One region of the Crenobacter cavernae genome, then DNA from elsewhere that is predicted to be linked to it. Evidence: predicted binding sites of a transcription regulator. Region 1 holds the regulator's gene; the other holds the start of a gene.
What was found. The regulator sigma-54, encoded in region 1, starts transcription at its own class of promoters, with help from an activator protein. The targets are predictions, from matches to a motif close to CTGGCACGCTTCATGCTT.
Positions count from the first base shown of each region.

Region 1 (7,368 bases):
GCCGGCAGCCACTTGTCGAGGAAGCGGCGGATGTCGTGGATCATCTCGGCGACCGACGATTCCTGCAGGAAGAAGTCGACGATAGCCTGGTCGAGACCGGTCAGGGGACGCAGACGCGGATCGTAGAAGGGATTGGGCAGGCAGCGCGCGTCGAACACCAGGTCGGCGTCGAGCGGCACACCGTGCTTGAAGCCGAACGATTCGAACACTACCGTCAGTCGGCCGGCCTCGGCGCCGACCAGCGCCTTGATCCAGGTCCTCAGACGGTTGGCCGACAGTTCGCTGGTGTCGATCGGGTAGCCGAGCGCCTTGACCTCGGCCAACATCTCCTGTTCCTGGCGGATGCATTCCTCGACGGTGAGGCCCGGCCCCGACAGCGGGTGGCGGCGGCGCGTCTCCGAGAAGCGCTTGACCAGCGTGTCGGGCTTGGCTTCGAAGTAGAGCAGGCGCACGTCGACGTCGGCGTCGGACAACTCCTTCATCGCGCCGGGCAGCGCGGCGAGCGTCGGGCCGCCGCGCGTGTCGACGCTGATCGCGATGCGCTCGTGACCCTGTTCGCGGTAGAGCGCGATCAGCTTCGAGAGCAGCGTCGCCGGCAGGTTGTCGACCGACGCGTAGCCGGCGTCTTCGAGCGCCTTCAGGGCGACCGACTTGCCCGAGCCGGACAGGCCGCTAATCAGGATCAGCTGCATGTTCCTGATCCCTGAGGAAGTTGGTGTGACGCTCGATGAATTCGCGCGTGCTGTCGATGCCCCTCAGTTGCAGGATGTAGTTGCGCACCGCCGCCTCGACGAGCACGGCCAGGTTGCGGCCGGCCGCGACCGGCAGGATCACCTTGCGCACCTTCACGCCGAGGATCTCCTGCGTCTCCGACTGGATGTTGAGGCGGTCGAGCGCCTGCATCGCCTGGTCGTTGGCCTTGACGAGGTGGATGATGAGCTTGAGCACCTTCTTCGGGCGGACCGCGGTCTCGCCGAAGATGGTGCGGATGTTCAGGATGCCGAGGCCGCGCACTTCGAGGAAGTCGCGCAACAGCGGCGGGCAGCGGCCTTCGAGCGTCTCCGGGCCGATGCGGTAGAGTTCGACCGCGTCGTCGGCGACCAGACCGTGGCCGCGCGAGATCAGTTCCAGCGCGAGTTCGCTCTTGCCCATCGCCGAGTCGCCCATGATCAGCACGCCGATCTCGAGCACGTCGAGGAACACGCCGTGCAGCACCGTCGACGTCGCCAGCGCGCGCGCCAGATAGATGCGCAGCACGTCCATCAGGTAGGGGCTCTCGAGCCGCGAACTCATCAAGGGGACGTTGTGCGTGTGGCAGTAGTCGCGCAGCAGCTTGGGGACCGCCTGGTTGTTGGCGACGATGACGACCGCCATCGGCTTGTGGAACAGCTGGTCGAGCGCGGTGCGCGCGGCGGCGTTCTCCAGTTTCTCCAGGTAGTCGACCTCGGCCACACCGAGCACCTGCACCGCGTTCGGGTGGATGAAGTTCAGGTGGCCGACGAGGGCGAGGGTCGGGCGCTGGTCGTCGTTGCGGATCATCGTATCCGACCCGCCGGTGCCGGCGACCCAGGTCAGAAACAGTTTCTGATGGTTGTCCTGGTAGAGCTGGCGAACGGAGACGCTAGGCATGGCCGGACCATTCGGTGAGCAGGCGGTAGAGGGTGTCGCGGTCGGGCGCGGCGATCAGCGCCTCGCGCAGCGCGCGGCTGGAGAAGCGTTGTGCGAGTTCAGACAAGACCTGCAGGTGCAGGTCGGTCGCCTCTTCGGGCACGAGGAGCACGAACAGGCTCTGTACCGGCTTGCCGTCGGGCGCGTCGAAGGGGATCGGGTTCTTCAGGCGGATGAACACGCCGACCGCCTCCTTCAGCCCCTTGGCGCGTCCGTGCGGAATCGCCACGCCTTGGCCGAGGCCGGTCGAACCGAGTTTTTCCCGGGCGAACAGGCAGTCGAACACTTCGCTTCTGGCGATGGCGTGGGTGTTCTCGACAAGGAGCCCCACCTGTTCGAATACGCGTTTTTTGCTGCCGACGTCCAGGTCGATCAGGACATGGTCGGGCGCGAGGATTTTGCCGATCAGGCTCATACTGTGCGTTTGCTTACAGAAAAAACCCGGCCATTCTACGCTCAAGCGTAGTCTTGGCAAAAGGCCGTCAATGAAAAACGGGAACCCGCAGGTTCCCGTTTCGACAATCACGCCACTCAGGCGTTCGCCTGTTCTGTCGGCGCTTCCGGTGCTGGTGCCGGGGTCGGCGCGCGGCGCTCGTTGCGTTTTTCCTTGTGTTTCAGGACCTGGCGGTCGAGTTTGTCGATCAGCGCATCGACGGCTGCATACATGTCGGCTTCGGTGGCCTCCACGTGGATATCCTTGCCGGAGAGGTGAACGTTCACCTCCGCCTTCTGCACAAGCTTGTCGACCGATAGCGTCACGGCGACGTCGATCACGTCGTCGACGTGGCGGGTCACGCGTTCGAGTTTGCTTTCGATGTAGTCGCGCATCGGCGGAGTAACTTCGAGATGAAGACCGGTGATCTTGAGGTTCATACCCTAACTCCTTAGGTGACAAACGCCTGGGCCCGGCGGCCCGGCGGTTTTCTTGTGTGGCTCCATCGCGGGGCGACGGAACCCCTCAAAGAACAGGTGGGGTAGCAATCGGCGTTTTAAAGAGCCTTTTTCAAAGCGTCTTGCGCTGGGCGACCGCCGCGATCTGCATCGCCTCGCGGTACTTGGCCACGGTGCGACGCGCGACCTGGATGCCTTGTTTTGTCAGGAGGTCGACCAGCTTGCTGTCGGAGAGCGGTGCTTGACGGTCTTCGGCGTCGATCAGCTGCTTGATCAGCGCCTTGATCGCGGTCGCGGAACACTCGCCGCCGCTGTCGGTTTCCAACGCACTGCCGAAGAAATATTTGAGTTCGAAGAGCCCGCGCGCGCAGAGGAGGTATTTCTGCGTGGTCACCCGGGAGATGGTGGATTCGTGCAGGCCCAGTTCTTCGGCAATGTCGCGCAGTATCAACGGACGCATTGCCACTTCACCATGTTCAAAGAACGCTTGCTGCCTGTTGGCGATAGATTCCGACACTTTCAGGATGGTGTCAAACCGTTGCTGGATGTTTTTGACGAACCACTTGGCTTCCTGCAGGCGCGGCGCGAGTTCGCCGCTTTCGCCGCGCGCCTCGGACACCAATTTGGCGTAGCCGGGGTTGACGCGCAGCCGCGGCACGGCGCCCGGGTTGAGCTCGGCCTGCCAGCGTCCCTTGCGCTTGACCACCAGCACGTCGGGCACGATGTAGTGCGTCTCGTCGCGACCGAAGTTGGCCGCCGGATGCGGGGTGAGGCTGGCGATCAGCTGCTGCGCGAGTCTCAGTTCGGCGTCGTCGACCGAGAGCAGTTTCTTCAGCTTGCCGTAGTCGCGTTGGCCGAGCAGCGTCAGGTGCTTCTCGACGATGGTGCGTGCGCTCGCAAGCCCCGGCGTGACGCGGGGCAGGCTGGCCAGCTGTAGCAGCAGGCAGCCGGTCAGGTCGAAGGCGCCGACGCCGGCCGGGTCGAAGCCCTGCAGCAGTTCGAGACCGTCCTCGAGCTCTTCGAGCGTCAGTTCGAGTTCGGCCGGCAGTTCGGCGAGCACCGCTTCGAGCGGCTGCGGCATGAAACCGTCGTCGTCGAGCTCTTCGATCAACAGGCTGACGACGCCGTGTTCGCGCGTCGACATCGCGATTTCGCCGAGCTGGGCGATCAGGTGTTCGCGCAGCGACACCGGGCAGGCGACGTTGGCGAGCGGGTCGTAGTCGTCGTTGTCGCCGCGCGCGGCGCCGCGTCCCCAGTCGGACAGCTCGCCCGGCAACGTGTCGGCGCCGTCGGCCGAGCCGTTGTCGGCGGCGGGCTCGGCCAACCTTTCCTCGCCGGACGCTTCGCTCGGGCCGTCGTCCATCCGTTCGATCAGCGGGTTGTCGAGCAACACCCGTTCGACCTCGGATTGCAGGTCGAGCGTCGACAGCTGCAACAGCTTGATCGACTGCTGCAGCTGCGGGGTGAGGGTGAGATGTTGCGAGACCTTGAGCTGGAGGCTCTGCTTCATGGCGTGGCCATTACAGGTGGAAGTGCTCGCCGAGATAGACTTCGCGAACCTTCTCGTCGTTGACGAGCGTGTCCGGTTCGCCCGAGGCGAGCACAGCGCCTTCACTGATGATATAGGCGCGATCGCAGATGCGCAGCGTTTCGCGCACGTTGTGGTCGGTGATCAGGACGCCGATGCCGCGCTCGCGCAGGAAGGCGATGATCTTCTGGATGTCGATCACCGCGATCGGGTCGACGCCGGCGAACGGTTCGTCGAGCAGGATGAAGCGCGGCCGCGTGGCGAGCACGCGCGCGATCTCGACGCGGCGTCGTTCGCCGCCGGACAGCGCCAGCGCGTTGGTGTCGCGAAGGTGGGCGATGTTGAGGTCGTCGAGCAGGAGTTCGAGCTCCTTATCGAGGTTCTCGCCCTTCAGGCCGCCGATCTCGAGCACGGCGCGGATGTTTTCCTCGACCGTCATCCTGCGGAAGATCGACGCTTCCTGCGGCAGGTAGCCGAGCCCCATGCGTGCGCGCTTGTGGATCGGCAGGCGGGTGATGACAGTGCCGTCCAGTTCGATCTCGCCACCGTCGGCCGCGACGAGGCCGACGATCATGTAGAAGCTGGTCGTCTTGCCGGCGCCGTTCGGCCCCAAGAGGCCGACGACCTCGCCGCTGGCGATGTCGAGCGACACGTCGCGCACGACGGCGCGCTTCTTGAAGCGTTTCTGCAGGTGGCGGACGGTGAGCTGGCTCTGCGTCATTTCTGGCCTTCGTCCTTCGGTTGCAGGATCACGGTGACGCGACCCTTGTTCGGGCCCTGCACGCTGCCGCCGCTGACCTGGTAGACCTCGGTCTCGGTGTTGTAGGTGATGACTCCGCCGGTGACGACGTCGGCGCCGCGCTTGACGCGCGCATTGCCGGTGAGCACGACCTGGTTGCTGGCGCTGGTGTAGTCGACGCGCGAACCCTGGCCTTCGACGTACTCGGGGCGGGCTTCGAGTTTCTGGCGGAAGGTGGCCGGGCGGCCTATGCCCTGCAGCGTCTGGCGGCCCTGCGCGTCGCGGGTGACGGTCAGCTGGTCGGCGGTCGCCTTGAGCGTGCCCTGGATCACGATCACGTTGCCCTGCCAGACGGTGACGCCCTTGAGCTGGTCGAGCGTGCCGGCGTCGGCGCTGATCTCGATCGGCTTCTTCTGGTCGGCCTTTTCCGCCCAGGCCGGCAGCGTGGCCAGGCCGACGAGGACCGCGGTCAAAAGCTTACTGTACATATTTCACCCTTGCGTGGGAGAGGAGCCGCAACAGGCCCTTCTGCTGCTGGTATTCGAAACCGATGGCGTTGGCGATCGACTCGCCATAGTGGATTTCCACCGGCGTCTTGGCGCTGGCGACGCGCGTACGCGTGTTGATCGTGATCCGGCTGCCGTAGACGTGGGTGTCCGGCTGGCCGGCGACGCCCGGCTTGAAGAAGTGCGCCTTCTGTTCGAGAAAGGCGATGCCGTCCTGCCGGTTGTAGCGCGCGATGGCGCCGGCGGCGCGGTAGGCGAGCGCGCCGGCCTGGTAGTTGTCGAGCACGGCCTCGCGCAGGTGGAGGTCGGGCTGCTTGGGGAACTGCCAGCCCTGTTTGGCGACGAGGCGTTCCTGGATGCGGCCTTGCGCGTCAAAGCGCGTCGCACTGAAGTCTTCGACCGTGTACTCGGGACGGCTCGGGTCGAGCTCCTTGCCCGACGGGCTCCAGCGCGAGATCTGGTCGAGCCAGAAAGCGAGCATCGCCATCAGGCCGACGAGCGCGATCGGAAACAGCCGGTGCGGGCGGATCATTCGAGGTAGCGCGCCATCAGCGCGTCGAAGGTGCCCTGCGCCTGCATGATGCGCTCGGTCAGTTCGCGTACTGCGCCGGCGCCGCCGGATGCGCCGGTGACGTAGTGCGCGTGCTGGAGGACCAGGCTCGGCGCCTCGGGCACGGCGACCGACAGGCCGACGCGGATCATCACCGGCAGGTCGACCACGTCGTCGCCGATGTACGCGCATTCCTCGGCGGTGAGGCCGGTCGTTTCCAGCAGCTCGGCCAAGGTCGCGCGCTTGTCGTGGATGCCGGCGTAGTAGTAGTCGATGCCGAGCCCCTTCGCGCGGTGGGCGACGCCCGGCGCGTCGCGGCCGGTGATGATGGCGAGCTTCACGCCGGTCGACTGCAGCATCTTGAGGCCGTGGCCGTCGAGCGTGTTGAACGCCTTGAGTTCCTCGCCGGTCGCGCTGATGAAGATGCTTCCGTCGGTCAGCACGCCGTCGACGTCCATGATCAGCAGCTTCACGCGCCGCGCCAGTTCCTGAAAGCTTTGCATTCGAATTCCTTAAACGACCCCGGCCTTGAGGAGGTCGTGCATATTGAGCGCGCCGACGAGCTTGCCGGCATCGTCGAGCACCAGCAGCCCGTTGACCTTGTGTTCTTCCATCAGCTTGGCCGCTTCGCTGGCGAGCCGGGCCTCATTGACGGTGCGCGGCGTACGGAACATCACCGCGTCGACGGTCAGACCGGCCAGGTCCAGCGTCTTGTCGAGCGTGCGCCTCAGGTCGCCGTCGGTGAAGATGCCGGCGAGCTGGTCCTTGTCGTCGAGCACCGCGGTCATGCCGAGACCCTTCTTGGTCATCTCGAGCAGCGCGTCTTTCAGCGACGTACCGCTTCTGACCACCGGCAGCGCTTCGCCGCCGTGCATCACGTCGCGCACGTGCACCAGCAGGCGTCGGCCGAGGCTGCCGCCCGGATGCGACAGCGCGAAGTCTTCCGGCGCGAAACCGCGCTCGGACAAGAGCGTGACCGCCAGCGCGTCGCCGAGCGCCAAGGCCGCGGTGGTGCTGGCGGTCGGCGCGAGGCCGAGCGGGCAGGCCTCCTTCTCGATCTGGGCGTTCAGGTGCAGGTCGGCTTCGCGCGCGAGCGTCGACTCGGGGCGGCCGGTCAGGCTGATCAGCGTCAGGCCCTTGCGTTTCAAGGCCGGCAGCAAGGTCAGCACTTCGTCGCTCTCGCCCGAGTTGGACAGCATCAGCACCACGTCGTCGGCGGTGATCATGCCGAGGTCGCCGTGCGCCGCCTCGGCCGGATGGACGAAGAAGGCCGGCGTGCCGGTCGACGCGAGCGTGGCGGCGATCTTGCGGCCGATGTGGCCGGACTTGCCGATGCCGATCACGACCACGCGGCCGCTGCAGGCGAGGATGGCTTCGACCGCCCGGGCGAAATGTTCGTCGAGCCGTTCGGCCAGTTGCGAGATCGCCTCGGCTTCGATGGCGAGGACCTGGCGCGCCGCTTCCAGGCGCTGTCGATTCACGGAGG
Region 1 covers NZ_CP031337.1:359,274-366,641, reverse strand. Annotated here, with positions in the region: gene rapZ (RNase adapter RapZ) at 1-692, opposite strand, end outside; gene hprK (HPr(Ser) kinase/phosphatase) at 673-1,629, opposite strand; gene ptsN (PTS IIA-like nitrogen regulatory protein PtsN) at 1,622-2,083, opposite strand; gene hpf (ribosome hibernation-promoting factor, HPF/YfiA family) at 2,200-2,541, opposite strand; gene DWG20_RS01640 (RNA polymerase factor sigma-54) at 2,672-4,069, opposite strand; gene lptB (LPS export ABC transporter ATP-binding protein) at 4,080-4,808, opposite strand; gene lptA (lipopolysaccharide transport periplasmic protein LptA) at 4,805-5,314, opposite strand; gene lptC (LPS export ABC transporter periplasmic protein LptC) at 5,304-5,864, opposite strand; gene DWG20_RS01620 (KdsC family phosphatase) at 5,861-6,385, opposite strand; gene DWG20_RS01615 (KpsF/GutQ family sugar-phosphate isomerase) at 6,395-7,368, opposite strand, start outside.

Region 2 (7,368 bases), 260 kb from region 1:
TGTACAATTGCCGCCATGGAAGCCATTACTTTTCTGATCGACTTCGTGCTGCACATCGACCGGCACCTCGCCGACCTAGTCGCCGCCTACGGCCCGCTGATTTATTTGATCCTGTTCCTGATCGTGTTCTGCGAGACCGGCCTCGTCGTCACGCCGTTCCTGCCGGGCGACTCGCTGCTGTTCGTCGCGGGCACGCTCGCCGCCACTGGCCAGATGGACGTGCATCTCTTGGTCGCGCTGCTGATCGCCGCAGCCATCCTCGGCGACACGGTCAACTACACCGTCGGGCGCAGGGTCGGGATGAGGCTGTTCTCGAACCCGGATTCGAAGATCTTCCGCCGCGCGTATCTCGACAAGACGCACGCCTTCTACGAGCGCCACGGCGGCAAGACCATCATCCTCGCGCGCTTCGTGCCGATCGTGCGCACCTTCGCGCCGTTCGTCGCCGGCGTCGGCACGATGAGCTATGGGCTTTTCCTGTCGTATAACGTGATCGGCGGCGTGGCGTGGGTAGCGAGCTTCACCTACCTCGGCTTCCTGTTCGGCAACCTGCCGGCGGTCAAGTCCAACCTGTCGCTGTTGATCGTCGGCATCATCATCGTGTCGATCCTCCCCGGCGTGTTCGAATTCCTGCGCCACAAGCGCGCGTCGCGCGCATGAGCCCGATCCGCCGCCTGCCCGACCACCTGGTCAACCAGATCGCCGCCGGTGAGGTGGTCGAACGCCCGGCGTCTGCACTGAAGGAGGTGCTCGAGAACAGCCTCGACGCCGGCGCGACGAAGATCGCCGTCGACCTCACGCAAGGCGGCATCAAGCTGATCCGCGTCACCGACGACGGCGGCGGCATCGCCGAGGACGAACTGGCGCTCGCGCTCGATAGGCACGCGACCAGCAAGATCCGCGACCTTGACGACCTCGAGAGCGTCGGGACCCTGGGCTTCAGGGGCGAGGGCCTCGCCAGCATCGCGTCGGTGTCGCGCCTCACGCTGATCTCGCGCCAGAGAGGTGCGGCGCACGCGCACCGCATCGTCGCGATCGACGGCGCGCTGCACCCGGTCGAGCCGGCCGCGCACGCCGAGGGCAGCACGGTCGAGGTGGTCGACCTCTACTTCAACACGCCGGCGCGGCGCAAATTCCTGAAGTCCGAGTCGACCGAGTACGCGCACTGCGCGGCGACCTTCGAGCGCATCGCGCTCGCGCACCCGGGCGTCGAATTCCTGCTGCGCCACAACGGCAAGGTGGTCGAACGGCTGCCGCAGCAGAGCGCACCCGACCGCGTAGCCGCCATTCTCGGCAAGGACTTCGCCTCCGCCGCGCTGCAGGTGTCGGCCGAAGCCGGGCCGCTCGCGCTGTTCGGCCTCGTCGCCAGCCCGACCTACTCGAAGGCCAGCCGCGACGCGCAGTACTTCTTCGTCAACGGCCGCTTCGTGCGCGACAAGACCGCGCAGCACGCGATCCGCCAGGCCTTCCGCGACGTGCTGCACCACGAGCGCCACCCGTGCTACGCGCTGTTCCTGTCGCTGCCGCCCGAGGGCGTCGACGTCAACGTGCACCCGACCAAGATCGAGGTGCGCTTTAGGGAATCGCAGGCGATCCACCAGTTCGTGTTCCACGCGCTGAACAAGACGCTGGCGGCGACCACTGCCGGCAGCACGCCGTCGGCGGCAGGCGCGCCACTCGAGGCCGGATCGACGCAGGGCTCGGCCAACCTTGCGGCTCCCGCCCCCGCTTTTTCATCGGCGGCGACGCCGACGTCGCGGACGATCTACCAGCAAAGCCCGCTGCCGCTGTCGGTCGCGCGCGAGGCCACCGCCGCTTACGCCGCGCTGTTCGGCGGCGTGCGCGAGGAAGAGGCCGCGCTGGCCTCCGCCGAAACAAGCAGGTTGGCCGAGCCCACCCCGCCGTTCGTGCCGCAGGGCTCGGCCAAGCTCGCGAGTCTTGTGGCAGATAATCCGGCGCTGCCGCCGCTCGGCTTCGCGCTGGCGCAGTTGCACGGCGTCTACATCCTCGCGCAGAACGTCGACGGGCTGATCCTGGTCGACATGCACGCCGCGCACGAGCGCATCGTCTACGAACAGCTGAAGACCGCGCTCGAACACGACGCGATCCCGATGCAGCCCTTGCTGCTGCCGGTGGCGATGGCCGCCGACCGCATGGAGGTCGCCACCGTGCACGAGCACGGCGAAGGCATGAAGCGGCTCGGCCTGGAACTGGCGACGCTGTCGCCGACGCAGGTCGCGATCCGCGCGGTGCCGGTGTGGCTCAAGGACGGCGACGCCGTCGAGCTGGCGCGCGCGGTGCTGAAGGACGTGCGCGAAGCCGGCCTGAGCCGGGTTCTCACGGAACGTCGCAACGAATTGCTCGCGACGATGGCCTGCCACGGCGCGGTGCGCGCCAACCGGCAGCTGACCCTGGCCGAGATGAATGCGCTCTTGCGCGACATGGAGGCCACCGAGCGCTCGAACCAGTGCAACCACGGCCGCCCGACCTGGGTGCGGCTGACGATGAAGGACCTCGACGGCCTGTTCCTGCGCGGCCGCTGAGCGGCACCCTCCTCCCCCCTAATCCATCTCGCTTAAAACAGGAAAAAGAAACATGGCCGGATCCAGCCTATTGGCCCTTATCGACGACATCGCCACCGTGCTCGACGACGTGGCGGTGATGACCAAGGTCGCCGCCAAGAAAACCTCCGGGGTGCTCGGCGACGACCTCGCGCTGAACGCGCAGCAGGTCGCCGGCGTACGCGCCGAGCGCGAACTGCCGGTGGTCTGGGCGGTGGCCGTGGGCTCGCTCAAGAACAAGGCGATCCTGGTACCGGCGGCGCTGGCGATCAGCGCGCTGCTGCCGTGGCTGATCACCCCGCTGCTGATGATAGGCGGCGCCTATCTGTGTTTCGAAGGGGTGGAAAAACTGGCGCACAAGCTGCTCCATAGCGCCGCGGAAGACCACGTCCATCACGAACAGCTAGTCGAAGCGCTGGCCGACCCGGCCGTCGACATGGTGGCCTTCGAGAAAGAAAAGGTGCAGGGCGCGATCCGCACCGACTTCATCCTGTCGGCGGAGATCATCGTGATCTCGCTCGGCACCGTCGCCACCGCCTCCTTCGGCTCGCAGGTCGCCGTGCTCACCGGCATCGCGCTGATCATGACCGTCGGCGTATACGGCCTGGTGGCCGGCATCGTCAAGCTGGACGACGCCGGGCTGTATCTGAGCGCGAAGGGCGACGCAGCGCAGCGCGCTTTCGGCCGCTTCCTGCTGCTCTTTGCCCCCTACCTGATGAAATTCCTTTCGGTGGCCGGCACCGCGGCGATGTTCATGGTCGGCGGCGGCATCCTCACCCACGGCACCCCGGGCGCCTACGACCTCATCCACGGCATCGCCCACAGCGCCGCCGGCGTGCCGGCCATCGGCGCCGTGCTGGAGGCCATCGTCCCGACGCTGCTCGACGCGCTCGCCGGCATCGTCGCCGGCGCCGTCGTGCTGGCCGGGGTGAGCGGCATAGGCCGCATCGTGAAGACGGCCAAGAGCTGACGCGACGCTTGTCCGGAAACGATCGGCCCGCCTGGTGCGGGCCGATCGTTTTTTACGCCCGCGTAGCGTCCTTGCCGGGCGACCTATTCGCCGTCGCCCCCTTGCGTCGCCGGCGGGATACGCAGCTTGAACGACCCCATCGCCTTGGCCTGTTCGCGGCTGACGCCTTCGATGCCGAAGGACTCGTTCATTAGGGTTGACCTGCTTTCTGATTAACTGCGGGAGGCTTCACGGCCCCGATGACTCAAGCGTCCCGAAGGCGCGTTGGGGACGACCCGGGGCACACGGCAACAACACGATACGGTTCCACGATGCCGTTGATGATCGCCAAGTTTTTGACTGCCTGCCCCGTCCCTTTCCGCATTTTGTCGGCCTTGCATCGATGGACTACTGTGAACAGTCGACGCGCGATTCGCTGCTGCCGGCTACGGCCCGGCTGCGATGCGCCGGGTAGCGGAGAATGGCAGTTCAAACAGGCGCCCAGCATTCCGTCGCCAAGCTTGGCCGAGGCAAGGAGAAACGCGAGATGGAAAACGAAATGATGGGCGCCACCACGAGCCATTGCCTCCCGCTGCGCCCCGGTACGACCCGCGTGTTCTACGAGCAGAATACCCATACGCGGGTCAAAATGGAGGCCCGTCACGCCGGCCAGAACGAGGTCTATCTGGACATAGCCATGCCGGGCGGGAAGCTGCCCCGACTGCATTTCAAGTCGGACCGGCCACAGACCGCCAACCTCGACACCTGCGTCTGGACGCTGCTGAAGGCCCGGTTCGACAACGCTTTGGAATTTACCTTTGGCCCGAAAGGGCTGGAACTGCCGATGAACCTGACGATCGGCACCACCGTCACGGCCCAACCTGAGCAAACCAATCCCGCGACGGGCAGCCCGGTCAAACTAACGCTGCAGGTCGTCACGAGCGAGAGGATAACCGTCCGCCCGGAGCTGGGCCTCGACCAGGAAAACGGCTATTTGACGCGGCCGGTGCTGAAATGCTCTGCGCACCTTCAAGACATCCGCCTGGGCACGTCCCTTCTGAAGGCGGATATATGGCTGTTGCCGGGCCTGGGGGTCGTCAAGGCGCAAGGACAGGCATTCGGCGTCTTCTCGATACTCGATCTCGTCGAGTTCCATACCCCGGCCTGATTCGAAGCAATCAAGCCAAATCGCACGCATGGCTTGGCCGAGCCTTTGCTTCGGCCAAGCTTCTGCGCCATACCTGCGCCTAGCGTCGATCCTTACCAAGCTTCACCAGCTCGTCTCCCGTTCCGGGGACGAGGTGATCTTGTGGATGGACAGATCTGCGCCGTTGAACTCCTCCTCCTCGTCCAGCCGCAGCCCGACCGCCTTCTTGATCAGCCCGTAGACGACATAGCCGCCGGCGAACGCGATCGCTACGCCCATCGCGGTGCCGATCAGTTGCGAGACGAAACTCACGCCTCCCATGCCGCCGAGCGCCTGCTGGCCGAACACACCGGCCGCGAGTCCGCCCCAGACGCCGCACACGCCGTGCAGCGGCCACACGCCGAGCACGTCGTCGATCTTCAGCCTGTTCTGCGTGACGGTGAACAGCCATACGAACAGCGCGCCGGCTGCCGCGCCGACCGCGAGCGCGCCGATCGGGTGCATCACGTCCGAGCCGGCGCACACCGCGACGAGGCCGGCGAGCGGGCCGTTGTGGATGAAGCCCGGGTCGTTCTTGCCCGCGAACATCGCGACCACGGTGCCGCCGACCATCGCCATCAGCGAGTTGATCGCGACGAGGCCCGAGACGCCACCGATGCGCTGTGCGCTCATCACGTTGAAGCCGAACCAGCCGACGATCAGGATCCACGCGCCGAGCGCGAGGAAGGGAATCGACGACGGCGGGTGCGCGGCGACGTGGCCGTCGCGCTGGTAGCGGCCGCGCCGCGCGCCGAGGTGCAGCACGGCGGCGAGGGCGATCCAGCCGCCGACCGCGTGCACGACGACCGAGCCGGCGAAGTCGTGGAAAGGCGCGCCGAATTGGTGCGCGAGCCAGTCCTGCACGCCGAAGTGGCCGTTCCACGCGATACCCTCGAAAAACGGGTAGACGAGGCCGACGAGGAAGAAGGTCGCCATCGACTGCGGGTGGAACTTAGCGCGCTCGGCGATGCCGCCCGACACGATGGCCGGGATCGCCGCGGCGAAGGTCAAGAGGAAGAAGAAGCGCACCAGTTCGTAGCCGTTGTGCGCGGCGAGCGTCTCGGCCCCGCTCCAGAAGTCGACACCGTAGGCGAGCGGGAAGCCGACGAAGAAATAGGCGAGGCCCGACACGGCGAAGTCGGTGAGGATCTTCACCAGCGCGTTGACCTGGTTCTTCTTGCGCACGGTGCCGAGCTCGAGAAAGGCGAAGCCGGCGTGCATCGCGAGGATCATGATCGCGCCGAGCAGGATGAAGAGGACGTCGTTCGGGGTCGGGTTGGGACTCATCTGGGCGATTCCAGTGCGTGGCGGGAGTGCTGCACCATAAGCAAGCAGGATGCCTGCCAACGCAAGCCCTTGATTTTAATTGATTCGCAGCGTGCGCGTATGACAATGGTGCGTGGCAGGCATGGACGAGACCCGTTTTGGGGCAGGCGAAGTGAGCCAACATAGTGCACGGCCATGTCGGGTGTTCGATCTTGGTGCATCGATCCGGCACTCGAGGCAGCCAGGCCCCAACGTTGGCCGAGGAAGATGGGACAAACGGCGGATGGCGCAGGACGATCGATAGCGAAGCCCGAGCGGCCTTCGCGCGGGACAGGCACGGGCTGCGGCGGACATGGCAGTCGGTTTATCCCTGTCTCGGCACGCGACCCGCCCCTTCCCCCACCCACTTAGCTCCATAGCGAGAAACGGCATTCCGTCATGCAAAACCACGCCGACAAAACCGCTATCCATCAGCGTAATTCACTATAAAAACATCAAATTGCCAAAATAACACATGATAATATGTTATTTGCTTAGTTGTTCAATCAAATCAGACCGGCATGAAGCGGTCGACCCTTTAAAGCTGCAGGAATAGAAGTGAAACGACTCATTGCCCTGGCCATGGCGAGCCTCGTCGCCGTGCCAAGCTATGCCGCCGACGCGGCAGGCGCCGCTTGCGCCACCACCCACGTCGACCTGATGCGCGCCACGCGCTACACCGAACTGGTCCGCATGAACGGCAGCGGCCAGTGCGCGTCGCGCTCGGTGCCGAACTTTGTCGCGCTGTGCACCCAGATCGGCCAGCTTTCCGACGCCGCGATCGAAGGCATCGCGCTGCCGATGATCAAGAAATCGGTGTCGTGCGACATGGCCAAAAGCGCGCTGACCTTCTGGGCTACGCCCGACGGCAAGGTCATCTCGAAGAAGGTGATGCAGGGCATCGCGCGCGGTTCCGGCCCGGTGCTGACGAGCCGCGAATCGGCGCTCTACGAGCAGTTCATGGGCTCCCCGGCCGGCCAGACGATGAACCTGTACACCAACAACAACCAGGTCAACTCCGCCATCCTGACCCGCATCGCCGCGTACAAGCGGTAAGGGTCTCGGGGGCCCCGCCCCCGTTCCCCTCCCCCTCCCCCTCCGGGCTTGGCCGAGCCTGCCGTGCAATGCGACAATCGCGCCTTTGCCTGCTGCCCGACGCCCATGTCCGCCCTCACCTTCTTCTGGCACGACTACGAAACCTTCGGCGTCGAGCCGCGCCGCGACCGGCCGTCTCAGTTCGCCGGCGTGCGCACCGACGCCGACCTCAACGAGATCGACGAGCCGGTGATGCTGTACTGCCGCCCGACGCCCGACTACCTGCCGTCGCCCGAGGCGTGCCTGTTGACCGGCATCACGCCGCAGCGCTG
Region 2 covers NZ_CP031337.1:103,593-110,960, forward strand. Annotated here, with positions in the region: gene DWG20_RS00470 (DedA family protein) at 16-660, shown strand; gene mutL (DNA mismatch repair endonuclease MutL) at 657-2,543, shown strand; gene DWG20_RS00480 (DUF808 domain-containing protein) at 2,596-3,531, shown strand; gene DWG20_RS00485 (hypothetical protein) at 4,058-4,678, shown strand; gene DWG20_RS00490 (ammonium transporter) at 4,781-5,983, opposite strand; gene DWG20_RS00495 (hypothetical protein) at 6,560-7,057, shown strand; gene sbcB (exodeoxyribonuclease I) at 7,163-7,368, shown strand, end outside.
Region 2: DWG20_RS00490 (ammonium transporter) is a predicted target of sigma-54. The motif match lies at 6,026-6,043, and genes of this name have one in related genera.